Regions from separate parts of the Pseudarthrobacter sp. MOO13 genome, predicted to be linked through region 2. Evidence: riboswitches for the same ligand, from Rfam matches in the RefSeq annotation. Region 2 holds a riboswitch; each other region holds the start of a gene.
What was found. Region 2 has a riboswitch for thiamine pyrophosphate ahead of thiO (glycine oxidase ThiO). Riboswitches for the same ligand answer to the same signal wherever they lie in the genome.

Region 1 (4,487 bases), 1.1 Mb from region 2:
CAGCCCCGGGAACCTGCTCTTCGGTGCCCTGCTGGCGGTAGGCGTTGCCAGGCTGTTCTACCTTCCGCCGGTGGAACTCAGCGGCCGGTTCAACATCCTGTACGCCGTGCCCTTCGCCTTTGCCTTCCTGGCGAAAGTGGTGGTTGCCAGCGGCCAGGTCCTGTACCTGGCCACCGTCCGCGGACCCAAGGTGACCAACGCCGTCGTCGCGGTGAAGCTCCGGAGCCACCAGGACCTGATCGTCACCGCCACCGGGCACGTGATCTCCCTGATTCCCGGCTCCCTGGTGGTGGAGGTGGACCGCCCGGCCTCCACCCTGTACCTGCATGCACTCAACATCACCTCCAAGCAGGACATCGAGGGCCTGCGGAACGAGGTCCGGTCCATCGAAGCGGGCCTGATCCGCATCATGGGGTCCGCCGAAGAACTCGAAGCCGTCCGAATGGAGGCGTCCGCATGATGCCTGTTGTCCTGGCGGTCACGGCCGTCATCTTCTCCCTCGCCGCGGGCGGGGCCATCATCAGGATTGCCCGCGGCCCTTCGCTGCTGGACCGGGTGCTTGCGGCCGATGTCCTGCTCGCCATCCTGGGCGGGGCCCTGTGCGTGGACATGGCCGTGAACCGGCACCTGAACAACCTGATGCTGGTGGTGGCCATCTCCATCATTGGGTTCATCGGGTCGGTCACGGTGGCCCGGTTCGTCGCCGACCGGAGGGTGAACCCCCATGAATCCTGACTTTTCCGGCGCGGACGCGTGGATCGACCTTGCCTCCGCGGTGTTCATGGTGGCGGGTGCGCTCCTGTCCCTGGGCGCCGCCATCGGGCTGCTCCGCTTCCCGGACCTGATGAGCCGCATGCACGCCGCCACCAAGCCGCAGGTCCTGGGCCTGTTCCTGCTGCTGGCAGCCATTGGGCTGCAGATGCGCAACTGGTGGGTTTGGCCGGTCCTGGTGGTGGCCTGGATCTTCCAGCTGCTCACGGTGCCGGTGTCCGCGCACATGGTGGGCCGGGCCGGCTATCGCACCAAGCACCTGCACCGGGAGCTGCTCGCCGCCGATGAGCTTGAGGCCGTAGTGCAAAAAGCCGCCGCCGAGGCTGCCCTGACGGACAACCGCGACGACGGCGAAAACCGCCAGTAGCTAGACGATGTCCTGCGTCTTGGCGAAGCGGGTGATGGCGCGCTGGGTGCCCCGGTTGGCCAGGACCTGGATGATGGCGCTGACGGACGCGGAGATCAGTGCGAAAGTCAAGGCCGACCGCAGGCTGGTGGGCACGTCCTCGCCCTTGCCGCTGGGCGGCTTCTGCCCGGTGGTCTTCTCCCAGATGGTGTTGACGAGCTTGGTGCCGACCAGGCCTGCGCCCAGGCTCACCGCGGTACCGAGCAGCTTGATGAAGAGGTTCATTCCTAGTACTCCTTGCGGGCGGAAAACGGACTGCCTCCAGCCTAGCCGTACACCCGGACCGGTCCGGGCAAGGGCATGGCCGGCATCCTCTCGGGCCCGCTGACGGCGGTCCGCGGTCACATCCGGTTCAACAGCCGGCATGGCCGCCGCCCAGCCCCCGCCAGGTGTAAACTTGACCACGCCCAAACCGGGCAGTATCTACACGCGAACATCAACATTCAAAAACGACAGGGGAGCGCCGCCGTCGGACAACCTGGCCATGCCGGGAACCGCAGGTGGGCGCTGAGAGTGCGGGACAGCCGCAGACCCTCGAACCTGATCCGGTTAGTACCGGCGCAAGGGAGTCGAGTTCTCAAAGTGTCCGGCCGGACCGGCAACGGTCCGCCAGCCGGAGCCACTTTCCCCTCCTGTTACCCAGGAGGATCACATGAGTACTGCTGCAATCAAGAAGACCACCAGTAAGTCCTGGCGCGTCGTCGACATCGTGGTGGCGGCCTTGGTGGCCATCGCCGGCGGGGTCATTTTCTGGGCCTGGGACCAGGGCGCCGCCGCCCTGTCGGCCCCCATGAACGCCGCCTACCCGCCCTTGACCGGGATCCTGGCCGGCGGCTGGATGATTCCCGGCGTGCTGGGAATGCTCATCATCCGCAAACCCGGAGCCGCCCTGTTCTGCGAAACTGTGGCCGCAACGGGCGAGCTCCTGATGGGTTCCCAATACGGCGCCTCCGTCCTTTTCTCCGGTTTCATCCAGGGGTTGGGCGCGGAAATCATCTTCGCGGTCTTCGTCTACCGCAAGTTCAACCTGCCCGTCTCCCTCGTGGCGGGGGCGGCCGCGGGCTTCTTCTGCGGCCTGAATGACTCATTCGCACCGTGGGGCTGGAACATTGCCTACTCCGGGGCGGACAAGCTCGCCTACATCGTCCTGACCACGGTGTCCGGCGCCGTGCTGGCGGGCGCGTTGTCCTGGCTCGCCACCCGCGGCCTGGCCCGCACCGGGGTGCTGAGTTCCTTCGCGTCCCGCAAGGCTGCAACGGAGCCAGTTTTCTCCTGATGGCACCTTCCCAGGACGCCGCAGGAGGCGTGCGCCCTGCCGCCGTCACGGCCCGCGGCTGGGGCTGGCGGCATGCCGGTAGGGCCAAACCTGCCGTCCACGCCCTCGACCTGGATATCCGCCCCGGCGAGCGGGTACTCCTGCTCGGTCCCTCGGGTGCCGGGAAGTCGACGCTCCTGCATGCCCTCGCCGGGGTCCTGGGCGACATCAACGACGACGGCGAGGCCGGCGATGCGGACGAGTCCGGTTCGTTGCTGGTTGACGGCGCCCCTCCCCGCGAGCGTCGCGGCCGCTCCGGCCTGATGCAGCAGGACCCGGAGACGCAGGTGGTCCTCTCCCGGGTGGGGGACGACGTCGCCTTCGGCGCCGAGAACCTTGCCGTGCCCCGCGACGCCATCTGGGCGCGCGTGCACGAGGCGCTTGCCGACGTCGGACTGTCCCACCTCCCGCTGGACCACCCGACGTCGGCCCTCTCCGGCGGTCAGAAACAGCGCCTGGCGCTGGCGGGCATCCTTGCGATGCGTCCCGGGCTGATCCTGCTGGACGAGCCCACCGCCAACCTCGACCCGGACGGAGTGCTGGAGGTCCGGGACGCCGTGGCACGCTGCCTGGACAAGACCGGGGCCACTTTGGTGGTGGTGGAGCACCGGGTTTCCGTCTGGAAGGACCTGGTGGACCGGATCGTGGTCCTGCAGCCGGGCTCCGCCTCGGATCCCGCCGTGCTCCTGGACGGACCTCCGGACCGGGTGCTCAGCGAGGCCCGGGCCATGCTGACGGCGGCCGGAGTCTGGGTGCCGGGGTATGTGCCGGCCACCCGCCGCCGGTCCGGCATCCCGGCCGCCGTAACCGGCAACCTCCTGCTTGCAGCCGAAGACCTGGCGGTCTCCCGCGAGCGTCCCCGCCGCAAAGGCTTCCGGAAGATTCCGCCGGTTCCTGTCCAGGAGGGTGTTGCCGCGCAGGTCCGGGCCGGCCAGGCGCTGGCCGTCACCGGCCCGAACGGCGCCGGAAAATCAACGTTCGCACTGACCCTTGCCGGGCTCCTTGAACCGGTGTCCGGAAAGGTGTCGGCCGCGGTGGACCTGAGCCGCGGTGCCGGGATCGACCCCTACGCGTGGAAGGCAGAGCAGTTGATCTCACGGGTGGGCACCGTGTTCCAGGAACCGGAGCACCAGTTCGTGACGGGCAAGGTGTTGGACGAGCTGCTGTTCGGGCCGCGGCACCTGGGCCACGGCGAGGACCGGGTGGAGGAGCTGCTGGAGCGGCTGCGGCTCACCCAGCTGGTGGACGCCAATCCCTACACATTGTCCGGCGGTGAGAAGCGTCGGCTGTCGGTGGCCACGGTCCTGGCCGCCAGCCCGCAGGTGCTGGTCCTGGACGAGCCGACGTTCGGGCAGGACGCCAACACCTGGGCGGAGCTGGCCTCGTTCCTCTCCGAACTCCTGGACGCCGGCACGGCCGTGGTGTCCGTGACCCACGACGCCGAATTCACCCGGGCTTTGGGCGGGGCCGAGCTGCGGATGGCCGCCACGGAACCGGTGGCGCCATGAGGCAGCAGCTGACCCTGGACGGCAACCGCGCCCTTCTTGCCCGGGCCAACCCGCTCAGCAAATTTGCCGCCGTCGTGCTGATCACCGCGGTCCTGGCGCTGTCCATCGACTGGGTTTCCGCGTCCGTGGCGCTGGTCTTCGAACTGATCCTGTTTCCCCTGGCCGGCCTCACCGTGTCCCTGCTCTGGCAGCGGGGCTGGCCGCTGATCCTCGCCGCCGCCATCGGCGGCTGGAGCACGTCCATCCTGGCTCCGGACAGCGGGAGGATCCTGCTCGACGCCGGCATCTGGACCATGAGCGAAGGCTCCCTCCAGCTGGGCATCGGCTTCCTGCTGCGGGGCTTCGCGATCGCCCTTCCGGCGGTGCTCCTGATGAGCTGCACCGATCCGACGGACCTTGCCGATGCGCTGGCACAGAAGGCGCGCCTGCCGCACCGGTTCGTCCTGGGAACCCTGGCGGCGATGCGCCTGGTGGGGCTCATGGCCGA
Region 2 (4,487 bases):
CGCGGACGTTGTAGTCGGCAAAGGACTTCTCCGCGATCTCGTGCGGGGTCTCGTCCGAGATGATGGTCTCTTCCGGCTCGATGGTCTCGGTGCCGGACGCATCGGTCAGGAGCTGGTGGGTATGCAATTCACTCACGGGGAGTTTCCTTATTCATTTGGGCAATGGCGCTGCCTGCTCAACGGGCCGGCCAGTCCTGGCCGTTCCGGAGCACGCTCGGGCGCGCAAGCTAATCCAGTGGAAGCCGATCGCGGGCTATCTAATGCTGGCACTGGTGACCAACGGGCAAATCTCAAGATCGCGTAGGGGCGGGCTTGTTGGTTTCAAATCAAGGAAATCAACGACCGGGCATCCAGTTCTACCTTCCCAGTCTAGCCGTACAGGGGCGAAATCCCCGTGTTGCCCCTTCCTGCCGCGTCCATAGGGCCCTTATGGAACCAGTTCGAAGTGGATCTGCCGGGTGGTGATGTCGGAGGACAGCAGCCGGACGCGCACCTTGGTACCGGACGTCAGCTCGCCGGCGCAGCGGGCCGTCACCGCCGGTTCGGCGATCTGGATGATCCCGGAACTGCCGTTCCCGTTGCCGTTCTTGGTGGCTCCGTTGCCGTTTCCATTGCCGTTCTTGGCGGATCCGTTGCCGTTTCCGTTCTGGGGCTTGGACCCGGAAATCACGATCGCGTCGAATTCCTGGCCGATGTGGTTCAGCAGCAATGCCGCCTCCACCGTGTCCAGCGCCATCCGCTCCATCCGCGACGCCAGCTGGTCGGAACCGGCCATGATTCCCGGCAGCAGCGGCAGCGCCTCCCGTGCCCAGCCCGGAACATCACCGCCGTTGCTGAGGGCTTCGCAGATCACCAGCACGAAGCGGTCCACCAGCCGGCGCAGCGGGGCGGTGGTGTGGGCGTAGGCGGCGCCGATGGCCGACTGGATGCCGTCGTCCGGGACCGTCCCGTCAAACGCCGTATAGGACGCGCCCCGGAACAGCATCCCGGCCGAATGCATGATGGCCAGCTGGCGGGGATCGGTGGGGTCAAGCGACCGCAGGTACTCGCCGTAGCTGACTTCGCCGTCCCACGGCCTGCCCAGCACTTCGGTCTGCAGCCGGAAATGCCTCAGCGACCGCTCATCCGGGGCCGGCATGGTGCGCAGGATGCCCACCTTGCCTTCCAGCATGAGCTGGGCGGCCGCCATCCCCGTCATCAGCGAAATCTGCGCGTTCCAGTCCTCCACGGGAAGCTGCGGGGCGGCGTCGATCCGGTAGCCGCCGTCGGGCAGCTGAACGATCTCCTGCTCCGGCATGTTGAGGCTGGCGCCCCCGCGCTCCCGCTCCAGCGCCACCCGTTTCAGCCCCACTTCCCGGAGCAGTTGCAGCACGGGGGGAGCGGTGCCGGCGTCGAGGGCTGCTTGTGCACCTTTGTAGCTGAGCTTGTCGCGGCTGCGGATCCGCGCCCGCCTGACGCCCACGGACGTCACTGCTGCGTCGGCGTCGAGCGTGAATTCCCAGACGAAAGCCGGACACTCCTGGCCCGGCAGCAGGCTCCCGGCCCCTTCGCTGATGACCTCCGGGTGCAGCGGGATCCGGCCGTCGGGAGCGTAGAACGTCTGCCCGCGGCGCCTGGTTTCAGCATCCAGCGGACCACCCGGCGCAACAAATGCAGGAACATCGGCGATCGCGTACAGCACCCGGTAGCCGCCCCCGTCCGGCTCGATGAACACGGCTTGGTCCAGATCCGTGGACGAGGCGGGGTCGATGGTCACGAATGCGACGGCGGTCAGGTCATAGGACGGCAGTTTCAGGGCCGCCACGGCGGCGCGGGCGTCGTCCACTGCCGCGGCCGGGTAAGGCCCCGGCAGTTCGAGTTCGGTCCGCAACGCGCCCAGTGCCTCTTCCAAGGCGTTCCGGTGGTCGCGGACATTGGGAGCCAACCGATGATGTGACACAAAAGTCAGCGTAACTCCAAGTCCCGGGTTTACGCAGGCCCGGGGCCGGCAGCGTCCAGCGCGTCGAGCAGGGAGGCCGCAGCGGCCGCGGGATCCGACGCCTCCGTGATGGCACGCACCACCACGATCCTCCGTGCTCCTGCCTCCGCCACCTGGTGCACGTTCCCGTGGTCTATGCCCCCGATGGCAAACCACGGCACCGGGTTGGGTACTTCCGCGGCGGCCTTGGCGGCGTACTTCACCAGGTCCAGCCCGACGGCGGTCCGGCCGGGTTTGGTGGGCGTGGCCCAGACAGGCCCCACGCAGAAGTAGTCCAGGTGGGAAGGCCCGGCAGCGGCGGAGAGGGCGGCATCCACCTGCTCCGGGCTGTGGCTGGACAGCCCGATGGCCGCATTGCCGTTGACCAGCGTCCGGGCCGCAGCCAACGGGAGGTCCTTTTGGCCGATGTGGAACACCGGTGCGCCGGACAGCACCGCGATGTCGGCCCGGTCGTTAACGGCCCAAAGCCGCCCGTGGCGAACCGCGGCCTCCTTCAAGACCGCCAGCAGGTCCAGTTCTTCGGCTGCCTCGATGCTCTTGTCGCGCAACTGGATGATGTCCACGCCCCCGGCGAACGCGGCATCCACGAACCGGGCAAAGTCGCCGCGGTCCCGGCGCGCATCCGTGCAGAGGTACAGTCGGGCCGCCCCAAGGGCAGGAAAGGAGGAGGGGGACATATTCATGCCTGCCAGCCTAGTTCCTCTAAACTGGGCTGGTACTGCGGGAGCCCGCGGCAGCTGTCACAAAGCGCCGGGCTGAGAGGGCGTCGGAGCCGACCGCTTGACCTGATCCGGCTAATACCGGCGTAGGGAAGGAACCACACCATGACCAGCACCAGGAACTGCCTGCCCGGACTTGGCGATGACGCCATCCGGGCCGACGTCGCCGTCATCGGCGCCGGAGTGGTGGGACACGGAATCGCCTGGGAGATCCAGCGCTCCGGCAGGTCCGTTGCCCTCATCGATGACGCGCCCGGCGCCGGCGCCAGCTGGGCCGCTGCCGGCATGCTGGCCCCCGTCAGCGAGCTGCACTACCAGGAAGAGGACCTCCTGGAACTCATGCTCGACGCATCATCCCGCTGGCCAGGCTTCGCTGCCGGCGTCGCCGCAGCAGCCGGAGCCGGGACCGGCTACCTGATGACACCCACCCTCGCTGTCGGTGTCGACGCTGCCGACCGGCGGGCGCTGATGGACCTGCGCGCAGTGCAGCAGGCCAGCGGCCTGGAGGTGGCACCGTTGACCGTGCGTGAAGCCCGCAGCCGCGAACCCCTGCTGAGCCCGGGGATCTCCTGTGCGCTGGACACCCCGGCCGACCACCAGGTGGACCCGAGGAGGCTGATAGCGTCCGTGCGCCTGGCGCTCGCCGCAACGGTACGGGAAACCCCGACGGTGGCGGTTGCCGGTGCAACGGAAGGTTTTGCCGTCCCGGAGCGGGCGGCCGGACTGCTGTGGAAGGACGGGACGGTGGCCGGCGTCCGCCTTGGGAGCGGCAGCACAGTCCTGGCGGGGGAAACTGTCGTGGCCAACGGCCTGCACGCGGCGTCCCTTGACGGCTTGCCCCACGGCCTTGACCTGCCGCTGCGGCCGGTGCACGGGGACATCCTCCGGCTTTCCGTGCCGCAGCACCTCCGCCCGTTGGTGACAGCCACGGTGCGTGGGCTGGTCCACGGGATCCCGGTGTACATCGTGCCCCGGGAGGATGGCACGGCAGTCATCGGCGCGTCCCAACGGGAGGACGCCCTCTCCGACGCCGTGAGCGCCGGGAGCGTCTACCAGCTTCTCCGGGACGCCCAGGCGCTGGTTCCCGCCGTCGCCGAACTTGAACTCCTGGAATGCACCGCCCGGGCGCGCCCCGGAACCCCCGACAATGCACCCTTGCTGGGCCGGGTTGCGGCGTCCTTGGGATCCGGGGGCCCAGCCGACGGGCACGTGCCGGGGCTGATCATCGCGACCGGTTTCTTCCGGCACGGGGTGCTGCTCACGCCCGCCGCCGCCGCGATCTGCACGGCACTCCTGGACGGAGCCGCCGATCCCCGCTGGGCACCGTTCACCCCGGACCGTTTTTCCGGGTCGGCCGTGGCCGTCCCCAGCCCCCATCTGAAGGAGACAGCGTGAACATCACCCTCAACGGAAACCCGCACACGGTGGCCGACGGCGCCTCCATCACCACGCTCGTCAGCCAGGTCACCGGGCGGCCGCTGGCCCCCAACGGCCAGGCGACGGACGGCAGGAAACTGGGCGTCGCCGTCGCCCACAACGCCCAGGTGGTGCCGCGCAGCCAATGGTTCGGTACCGCGCTCGCCGACGGCGACGACATCGAACTCGTCACTGCAGTACAAGGAGGCTGACCCCATGACCGAAACCGGCACCATCAACACCGCAAGCCAAGCCGCAGATGACACCCTGGTGATCGACGGCGTCGCCCTCGGATCCCGGCTCATCATGGGTACCGGCGGTGCGCCCAGCCTGGACGGCCTGGGCGCTGCGCTCCTGGCCTCCGGGACGGCACT
Region 3 (4,487 bases), 430 kb from region 2:
ACCTTGGGAGGTTCGGCGGCGACGGCGTCGCGGGCGGCTTGGACAATTTCGGCCATGGCGAAGCCGAGCTGGCGCAGGCCCTCGTGGCTGGTGGCGGAGACCTCGAAGACGCGGTAGCCGCGCGATTCCAGTTCCGGGCGCACGAATTCTGCCATGTCTTTGCCGTCGGGCAGGTCCACTTTGTTCAGTGCGACGAGGCGGGGGCGGTGGTTGAGGGGGACCACTTGGCCGTCGGAGCCTGCGTAGCTCATGTCCACCGCGTACTTTTCGAGTTCGCCTTCGATGATGGCGAGGTCCGAGAGTGGATCGCGGTCGGATTCGAGCGTGCCGCAGTCGAGCACATGCACCAGGGCGGCGCAGCGCTCAACGTGGCGCAGGAAGTTGTGCCCGAGGCCCTTGCCTTCGCTGGCGCCTTCAATCAGGCCGGGGACATCGGCAATCGTGAAGCGGACGTCGCCTGCCTGGACGACGCCCAGGTTGGGGATGAGGGTGGTGAAGGGATAATCGGCGATCTTGGGCCGGGCGGCAGACATCGCGGCGATCAGGCTGGACTTGCCCGCGGACGGGAATCCCACCAGCGCGATGTCTGCAATGGACTTCAGTTCCAGGACCACATCGCGGGATTCGCCTTCGATTCCCAGCAGGGCAAAACCGGGAGCACGGCGTTTCTGGGAGGACAGGGCTGCGTTGCCGAGTCCGCCGATGCCGCCGGCGGCGGCCACATATTCGGTGCCTTCACCCACCAGGTCGGCCAGAACGGTGCCGTCCTTGGACTTGACCACGGTGCCGTCCGGAACGGGAAGGACCAGGGTTTCGCCGTTCTTGCCACCGCGCCAGTCGCCCATGCCGGGTCCGCCGTTGCTGGCGTGCCGGTGCGGCGCGTGGTGGTAGTCGAGGAGGGTAGTGGTCTGGTGGTCCACCCGGAGGATCACGTCGCCGCCGTTGCCGCCGTTACCGCCGTCGGGCCCGCCAAGGGGCTTGAACTTCTCACGGTGGACGGAAACGCATCCATGGCCGCCGGTACCGCCGGATACATGCAGTACTACCCGGTCTACAAAGCTGGCCACGTGGATCTCCTCAGATGCTGTTCAAGCGGCGCCCGGGGACGCCACAACGATTGTAATGCGGTTAAAAGAACAGTGGAGCGGGCCCTCAGGCCCGCTCCACCGCTTCAATACTGGTTGTTACTCTGCGGCTGCAGCAGCAACGATGTTGACCACGCGACGTCCGCGGCGGGTGCCGAATTCAACGGCGCCCGGGGTCAGTGCGAACAGGGTGTCGTCACCGCCACGGCCTACGCCGGCGCCCGGGTGGAAGTGGGTGCCACGCTGGCGGACGATGATCTCGCCTGCGGAAACGACCTGGCCGCCGAAGCGCTTGACGCCGAGGTACTGTGCGTTGGAATCGCGACCGTTGCGAGTGGAGCTCGCGCCCTTTTTATGTGCCATCTGGAATGCCTGCCTCTAAATTCTGGGGAATCTGTTGAAATGCCTGAACAGTAACCGGTGGTTACTTGATGCCGGTGATCTTGACCTTGGTCAGTTCCTGGCGGTGACCCTGGCGCTTCTTGTAGCCGGTCTTGTTCTTGAACTTCTGGATGACAATCTTAGGACCACGCAGGTCCTGGAGGATTTCAGCCGTAACAGTTACCTTGGCCAGGTCCTTGGCTGCGGAGGTGACCTTGTCACCGTCAACCAGGAGCAGTGCGGGCAGCTCAATGGTGCTGCCGGCTCCACCGGCGACGCGGTTCAGGGTAACGAAGTCTCCAACGGAAACCTTCTCTTGGCGGCCGCCTGCGCGGACAATCGCGTACACCACTTGGGAACTCACTTCTCTCGACGTTTATAACAAAATTTGCGTGCGGAACCGACTCAATAAAAGCCTGGTTTCTCGCTGTGCCTCAACGCCGTGGGGTCATAACCCAAGTGTTGGCGTAAGCACCGAAGATCCAGAATACGCTAAATCCGTCTCCAGCCGCAAATGAGGCTGGTTCCGGAGGGCCGGCTGTGATAGTAACCACAGCATGGCATGCAGCGCCGCAACCGTGCGTATCCATTGTAGCCGGGGCGCCGCCGTTGGACGTCAGGAGTGAATGCGCGGCGCGTCGAAGAATTCCACTTCGAGCCGGCAGGACTGCTTGAACGCCGTGACCATGGCGGCCTGTTCATGGTCGGAGGCCTTCCGTCCGGCCGCATCCACCATGGCGATGGCCTGCCGGGTGGCCTCGGCGAAGCCCTCGTCGGCATAGGTGCGGAGCCACGCGGCGTACGCGTGCCCGTCCGGTTCGCCCGCCGCGAGGAACCGGGCGTGCAGTGTCCTGCCAACCTCGGCGTAGAGCCAGAAGCAGGGCAGGACGGCGGCGGCAAGGACGGCATAGCTGCCCGACGCCGAGACGGCTGTGAGGTGGTCAACGTAGGACTTGGTGACGGGTCCCAGGCCTGTCTGCCCGGGCCGGGTGCTGAGCCATGAGCGGTGCAGTTCCGATTCAACCTCCAGGCACTGCCGGGCCGAGCCTGCCCAGAACAGCTGCTCCTCTTCGGAGGGGGCCAGGGAACTGGCGCGGGCCAGGACCCGGGAGTAGCCGTTCAGGTATTGGGCGTCCTGGGCCAGATAGTAGGCAAAGTCCTTTTCCGCCAGTTCGCCGGAGACCAGGCCTTGGATGAAGTCCAGGGCGTAAATATCCGCCAGGTCCTGCCGGGCTTCGGCCCAGAGCCTGGCCGCGAAGCCGCCTTCCGGCAGGTGGGGCCGCACATGGTGGAAGTGGTGCACGGGCCCGTTCCCGTGGCCGACCTCCAGCCTGCCGGAATCCTCAAGCGCTCCGGCCAGCCAGGGCTTGACCGTCCGCAGCGACCCTTCCCAGTCGCCCAACCGGGCCTGGACCGTGGCCATGGCAGAGGACAGCGAACAACCCGTCCCGTGGCTGTTGCGGGTGTTGACGCGGGGGCCGGGCACTTCCACCACGTCCCGGGCCAGCACACCGGCGGTGTTCACCAGGGCGTCCGGGCAGCCTTCGCCTGACAGGTGTCCGCCTTTTACCAGGACGGTGGCGCCGGTGGCATCCGCCAGGCGCCTGCCCTGGTCCAGCGCACCTTCCCAGTCCCCCGCTGGCTCTTCGCCCACCAGCATGGCCAGTTCGGGCAGGTTGGGGGTGATGAGGTGGGCAAGCGGAAGCAGGTCGCGGAGGGCGGCTTCGGCGGTTTCCTTCAGCAGGCGGTCGCCGCTGGTGGCCACCATCACCGGGTCCAGGACTACGACGGCGGGACGCACCTTGTCGAGCCATTGCTGGACCGTGCGGATCACCGCTTCGTCGCCGAGCATGCCGATCTTGACGGCGTCGATGGTGATGTCGTCGCTGACGGCATCGAGCTGCTGCGCCAGGAACGCAGCAGGCGGGACGTGGACGGCCACAACGCCACGGGTATTTTGCGCCGTCAGTGCCGTGATGGCGGCCATGCCATATCCGCCGTGCGCTGCAATGCTCTTCAGGTCCGCTTGGACTCCTGCTCCGCCGGAAGGATCAGAGCCCGCAATGGAGAGGACGCGTGGGATATCGCGCCCCGCAGGGGTCCCGGAGGAGTCAGTGGAGGCACTTGGCAGGGGCATGGAGAGGGTCGAAGACAACAGACATCCCTTCGCCGGTACTAGCCGGACAGGTTCAACGGGTGTGGATCTCAGCCGGCCTTCTGCGCGGCACCCCGTGTCGGTTTCCCAGCCTAGCCGGTGGCGCGGTACCGGGCTAAAGGTGACAGCGGCCGGATGCAGGAAGTCCCCGCCCCGTGGACTGTTCCCCCTGTACTTTCGGGGGGAATGGTCCACGAGACGGGGACTTCACCTAGCGACGCCGTGGTCTGCCGGAATTTAGAGCTCCGAAGCCGGGACGCCCACGCCGAGGATGATGGGTTCCTCGGAACGCTTGCCGCTATCAGCGGGCTGCTGGTTCGCGGGCTCGGGGGCCTTGGCTGCGTGCGAGTGCCCGGTAGTTGCGGCTTGGACGTTCTCATGGTGCTGGACGGCGGTTTCGTTCGCGGCGCCCTGGGCTCGGCTGGCGGCCCGGTGGCGGCGCGGCCTGCGCTGCCTTGTCTGCTCCAGCGTGTGGTCGGAGTAGTCCTTTTCAGCCGGTGCTTCCGCGGCCCGCGAAGGGGCTTCGCCGCCCTGCGGCCGGGGCTCCTGTGCGGCCTGTTCCGGTGCCGGTTCAGCCGCTGCAGGATTTTTCGGAGCGTCCTCGACGGCGGAAACCGGCTGGCCGAGGTGCGCGAATGCTTCCGCGAGCCGGTCCAGCGTCAGGGCGGGCTTGGGCTGCTGCTCCTCCGCGTGCTCCACGAACGGAAGCGGGACTTTCTCGCCGCCGAACGTCAGGACCGCCGCGGGACGCCCGTGCGTATCGGCGTCGTGCCTTTCCCCGTCAGCTGCCGGTGCAGGCTGGACCGGTGCTTGCGGGGCCGTAGCCTGCTCCGCCGGCGCGTGCCGGGCAGCTGCCAGCTCGTCGT
Region 4 (4,487 bases), 340 kb from region 2:
AGGACGAAGCAGCCCGGATGGCGAAGAAGTTCGCCGACCAGGAAGATTTCACCCTCGAGGACTTCCTCGCCCAAATGCAGCAGATCCGCAACATGGGCTCCATGAAGAAGATGCTCATGATGATGCCGGGCGCGCAGAACATCCGGCAGCAGCTGGAGCAGTTCGACGAGCGCGAAATTGACCGCGTCGAGGCAATCGTCCGGTCCATGACGCCGCACGAGCGCCTCGCCCCGAAGATCATCAACGGATCCCGCCGGGCGCGCATCGCCCGCGGCTCCGGCGTCCACGTTTCCGAGGTCAACGGCCTGCTGGAACGCTTTGCGCAGGCCCAGAAGATGATGAAGAAGATGGCCCAGGGCGGCATGCCGGGAATGCCCGGGTTGCCGGGTATGCCCGGTGCCGGTGGGGGTGCGCGGAAGAACGCCAAGAACGCGCCGAAGAAGAAGGCGAAGTCCGGCAATCCGGCCAAGGCTGCGCAGGAACGCAAGGAGGCCGAGGCCCGGCGCGCCAATGCGGGCAAGGCGCTGCCCACCGGTGCCGCGTTCGGCCAGCAGGGCGGCGACTTCGATCCGTCGCAGTTGAACCTCCCCAAGGGCTTCGACAAGTTCCTGGGCAAGTAGCAGTTCCCCACGGATGTCGGTGCCGTGGAATAGGGTTGGGTCATGTTCAAGCAGCGGGTAGTTTTCGTGCACGGCGCCGGTGCTTTCGGCGCCGCCGCGTGGCCCCGCCAGCACGGCATGGCGCTGTCTTTCGACGCCCTGTTCCTTCGCCGCCAGGGCTATGACGCCGTCGCGGAGCCGGTGGAATCATCATTTGCCGAGGACACTGCCATCGTGCTGCGGTCCCTGGCCGATGATGGCCGCGGCGCCGCCGGCGGACACGTGGTGGCGCACTCCCAGGGAGCCATTCCTGCCATGATGGCGGCCGTCGAACGCCCTGACCTCGTCTACTCCCTGACCCTGGTGGAACCGGCGTGCCTCTCCCTGACCGCGGAGCTGCCGGCCACGGCGGCACACATCAGCCTGATGAAGCCGCTTCTCGAGGTCCGCCACCAGCTCAGTGATGAGGACTTCCAACGGGAGTTCGTCCGGCGGGTCTATGCCACGGACCTGCAGCAGCCTGCCACCGCGGAGGAGAAACGGTCCGCGCGCCGGCTGCGGCTCCAGGTCCCGTCGTGGGAAGCGCCCCTGCATATTGTTCCCGGGGTCCCCACCTTGGTCCTGACCGGGGGCTGGGAGCCGCTGTACGAGGAGATTGCCGGTTACCTGCGGGAGACCGGTGCCCTGCACCGCGTTGCCGCGGGCGGGCACCGGCCCCATGATTCGGTGGAAGGCGACCGGACCATCAGGCAGTTCATCGGCGAGGTCAGCCGCAGCGAGCCGGCCCGGGCCTCCTAGCTGCCGGCGGGCACCTGCAACTCCGGAAGGTAGACCTTGCCGCCGGCGGCCAGGAACTCCTGGCTCTTCGCCCGCATCCCCGACGCCGCCTCAGTGAGCGCCGCCTGCGCCTCAGCCGAGCCGTATTCATTCCGGATGTCCTGGCTGATCCGCATCGAGCAGAACTTGGGTCCGCACATGGAGCAGAAGTGCGCCGTCTTGGCGGGTTCGGCCGGCAACGTCTCATCGTGGAACGATTCCGCCGTCTCCGGGTCCAGCGACAGCGCGAACTGGTCGCGCCAGCGGAATTCGAACCGGGCCTTGGACAAAGCATCGTCCCGCTCGCGCGCCCCCGGGTGTCCCTTGGCCAGGTCCGCTGCATGGGCCGCAATCTTGTACGTGATGACGCCGGTCTTCACGTCGTCTTTGTTGGGCAGGCCCAGGTGTTCCTTGGGCGTGACGTAGCAGAGCATGGCGGTGCCGTACCGTGCGATTTCGGTGGCCCCGATTGCCGAGGTGATGTGGTCGTAGCCGGGCGCGACATCGGTCACCAGCGGACCGAGCGTGTAGAACGGCGCACCCTTGCACAGCTCCTGCTGCCGCTCCACGTTTTCCCGGACCAGGTGGAACGGTACGTGCCCGGGGCCTTCGACCATCACCTGGACGTCGTACTCCCACGCGCGCTGCGTCAGCTCGGCCAGCGTATCCAGTTCAGCGAACTGCGCCGCGTCGTTGGCGTCCGCCGTGGAGCCGGGCCGCAACCCGTCCCCCAGGGAGAACGCGACGTCGTACTTCGCGAAGATTTCGCAAAGTTCGTCAAAATGCGTGTACAGGAAGTTCTCCTGGTGGTGGGCCAGGCACCAGCCGGCCATGATGGAACCACCGCGCGAGACGATGCCCGTCACCCGGTTGGCCGTGAGCGGGACGTACCGCAGCAGGACACCGGCGTGGATGGTCATGTAGTCCACACCTTGCTCGCACTGCTCAATGACGGTGTCCCGGAAGATTTCCCAGGTCAGCGCGTTGGCTTCGCCGTTGACCTTTTCCAGTGCCTGGTAGATCGGAACCGTTCCGATCGGGACAGGGGAGTTGCGGATGATCCATTCCCTGGTGGTGTGGATGTCGTCCCCCGTGGACAGGTCCATCACCGTGTCGGCACCCCATTGGGTGGCCCACTGCAGGTTGTCCACCTCTTCGGCGATGGAGCTCGTCACGGCAGAATTACCGATGTTGGCGTTGATTTTCACCAGGAACGCCTTGCCGATGATCATGGGCTCGGACTCAGGGTGGTTGATGTTGTTCGGGATGATGGCCCGACCGGCGGCTACCTCGCTCCTGACCAGTTCCACGTCGCAGTTTTCCCGCAGCGCCACGAAACGCATTTCCTGCGTGATGGTGCCCTGCCGGGCGTAGTGCATCTGGGTCACCGTATGGCCGTCGACGGCGCGGCGGGGCACCGGCCGGGCACCCTTCCACTCCGCGGAGGCAGCGCCCCGGCGCACGGCCGAGCGGCCGTCGTCGAGCAGGTTGCGTTCCCTGCCGGTGTAGGCCTCGGTGTCCCCGCGCGCCACGATCCATTCGGCACGGAAGGGCTCCAGGCCGCGGACGGGGTCGCTTCCCGGTCCGGCCGTCCGGTAGGTCCGGAAAGGTGCGTTCGGCTGCCCGTTGGGTGATGGCTCCAGCGCGATCTCGGTGACCGGGACCCGGATGCCGGAACCGGCGTCGTCGATGTAAGCCAGTGAATGCGACTTCAGCGACTGCGTCACCTGGACGTGGGATTCGCCACTGGATCCGGTGCCGGGTCCGTTGGCCGCATCGGAACCGGACGGCACCAGGGCAGGGTTCAACTGGGTGTTTTGTGTACTCAAGGGAATACTCACTTCCTTCGCCGGCATTACCCGGACAGGTTCAACGGTCGCAGGCTGCGGCAGCCCGATCTCAGCCCCTGCAGGGGCACCCGTGTGGTCAGCAACGAAGCTACCACAGCCCTCCGGAAGCCCGTTGTAACAATCGATGATGCTAGCCTGACCGGGCAACGAAAGGATGCCCGGATGGCAGGAATCATTCACTTTCGCGGACCCGTCCTGGCTGCACCGGACAGCCTGCGGCAGGGACTCTGGTCCGTGGGCGGCAAGCTCACGTTCCGCCCGCCCGCACAGCCACCCGACCGGGTATTCGACGGCTGGGTACTGCCGGGCTTCGTGGACGCCCATTGCCATATCGGGCTGGGGCCGGCCGGTCCGGTGGAGGCCGCCGTAGCGCAGGAACAGGCGCTTGCGGACCTCAACGCCGGAACCCTCCTGGTCCGTGATGCGGGTTCGCCCGCCGATACGCGCTGGATGCAGGGCGGCAAGGACTTCCCGGTGCTGATCCGCGCAGGCCGGCACATTGCCCGGACGCGGCGCTACCTGCGCGGTTTCGCCCACGAGGTCGAACCCGAGGACCTCGTTGAGGCCGTGCGCAAGCAGGCCCGGGACGGGGACGGCTGGGTCAAACTGGTGGGGGACTGGATCGACCGGGGCGCCGGTGACCTGGCGCCGTCCTTTCCTGCCGCCGTCGTCCGCGACGCGGTCCAGGCTGCACACGACGAAGGTGCCCGGGTAACGGCCCACTGCTTCGCCGAAGACACCCTGGACCAGATGCTCGACGCCGGCATCGACTGCATCGAGCACGCCACCGGGCTGCTGCCACGGCACCTGCCCCGGTTCGCCGGGCAGGGCGTGCCGATCGTGCCCACCCTCATCAACATCGCCACCTTCCCGGACATTGCCGCCCAAGCGGAGCCGAAGTTTCCACGGTACGCAGCCCACATGCGGTCCCTCTGGGAGCGGAGGCTGGAGCGCGTGGCCGAGGCCCACGCAGCGGGGGTGCGCATCTTCGCCGGAACAGACGCCGGCAGCGTCATCGGCCACGGCCGCATCGCGGACGAAATCCTCGCCCTGCACGGTGCGGGCCTGCCGATGACTGCAGCGCTGGATGCAGCGTGCTGGGCAGCCCGCCGCTGGCTCGGAGCGGACGGCCTGGAAGAAGGCGCACGCGCCGATGTGATCGTCTGTCGTGAGGACCCACGGGCGGTCCCGGAGACCATCGGCAGGCTGGAACACGTCGTGC

Region 1: linked by a shared signal. The riboswitch ahead of AC4EEO_RS00400 (ECF transporter S component) and the one ahead of thiO (glycine oxidase ThiO) in region 2 are both predicted to bind thiamine pyrophosphate.
Region 3: linked by a shared signal. The riboswitch ahead of thiD (bifunctional hydroxymethylpyrimidine kinase/phosphomethylpyrimidine kinase) and the one ahead of thiO (glycine oxidase ThiO) in region 2 are both predicted to bind thiamine pyrophosphate.
Region 4: linked by a shared signal. The riboswitch ahead of thiC (phosphomethylpyrimidine synthase ThiC) and the one ahead of thiO (glycine oxidase ThiO) in region 2 are both predicted to bind thiamine pyrophosphate.

Annotation. Positions count from the first base shown of each region.
Region 1 covers NZ_CM177848.1:99,228-103,714, forward strand. The annotation lists gene AC4EEO_RS00380 (Na+/H+ antiporter subunit E) at 1-460, shown strand, start outside; gene AC4EEO_RS00385 (MrpF/PhaF family protein) at 457-735, shown strand; gene mnhG (monovalent cation/H(+) antiporter subunit G) at 725-1,138, shown strand; gene AC4EEO_RS00395 (DUF4235 domain-containing protein) at 1,139-1,402, opposite strand; TPP riboswitch at 1,622-1,762, shown strand; gene AC4EEO_RS00400 (ECF transporter S component) at 1,830-2,453, shown strand; gene AC4EEO_RS00405 (ABC transporter ATP-binding protein) at 2,453-4,000, shown strand; gene AC4EEO_RS00410 (energy-coupling factor transporter transmembrane component T family protein) at 3,997-4,487, shown strand, end outside.
Region 2 covers NZ_CM177848.1:1,225,544-1,230,030, forward strand. The annotation lists gene AC4EEO_RS05805 (DEAD/DEAH box helicase) at 1-136, opposite strand, end outside; gene AC4EEO_RS05810 (RNB domain-containing ribonuclease) at 428-1,939, opposite strand; gene thiE (thiamine phosphate synthase) at 1,969-2,661, opposite strand; TPP riboswitch at 2,689-2,807, shown strand; gene thiO (glycine oxidase ThiO) at 2,803-4,092, shown strand; gene thiS (sulfur carrier protein ThiS) at 4,089-4,325, shown strand; gene AC4EEO_RS05830 (thiazole synthase) at 4,330-4,487, shown strand, end outside.
Region 3 covers NZ_CM177848.1:1,658,518-1,663,004, reverse strand. The annotation lists gene obgE (GTPase ObgE) at 1-1,067, opposite strand, end outside; gene rpmA (50S ribosomal protein L27) at 1,185-1,448, opposite strand; gene rplU (50S ribosomal protein L21) at 1,510-1,818, opposite strand; gene thiD (bifunctional hydroxymethylpyrimidine kinase/phosphomethylpyrimidine kinase) at 2,083-3,603, opposite strand; TPP riboswitch at 3,611-3,708, opposite strand; gene AC4EEO_RS07755 (Rne/Rng family ribonuclease) at 3,859-4,487, opposite strand, start outside.
Region 4 covers NZ_CM177848.1:1,564,221-1,568,707, forward strand. The annotation lists gene ffh (signal recognition particle protein) at 1-620, shown strand, start outside; gene AC4EEO_RS07290 (alpha/beta hydrolase) at 663-1,397, shown strand; gene thiC (phosphomethylpyrimidine synthase ThiC) at 1,394-3,244, opposite strand; TPP riboswitch at 3,240-3,347, opposite strand; gene AC4EEO_RS07300 (amidohydrolase family protein) at 3,428-4,487, shown strand, end outside.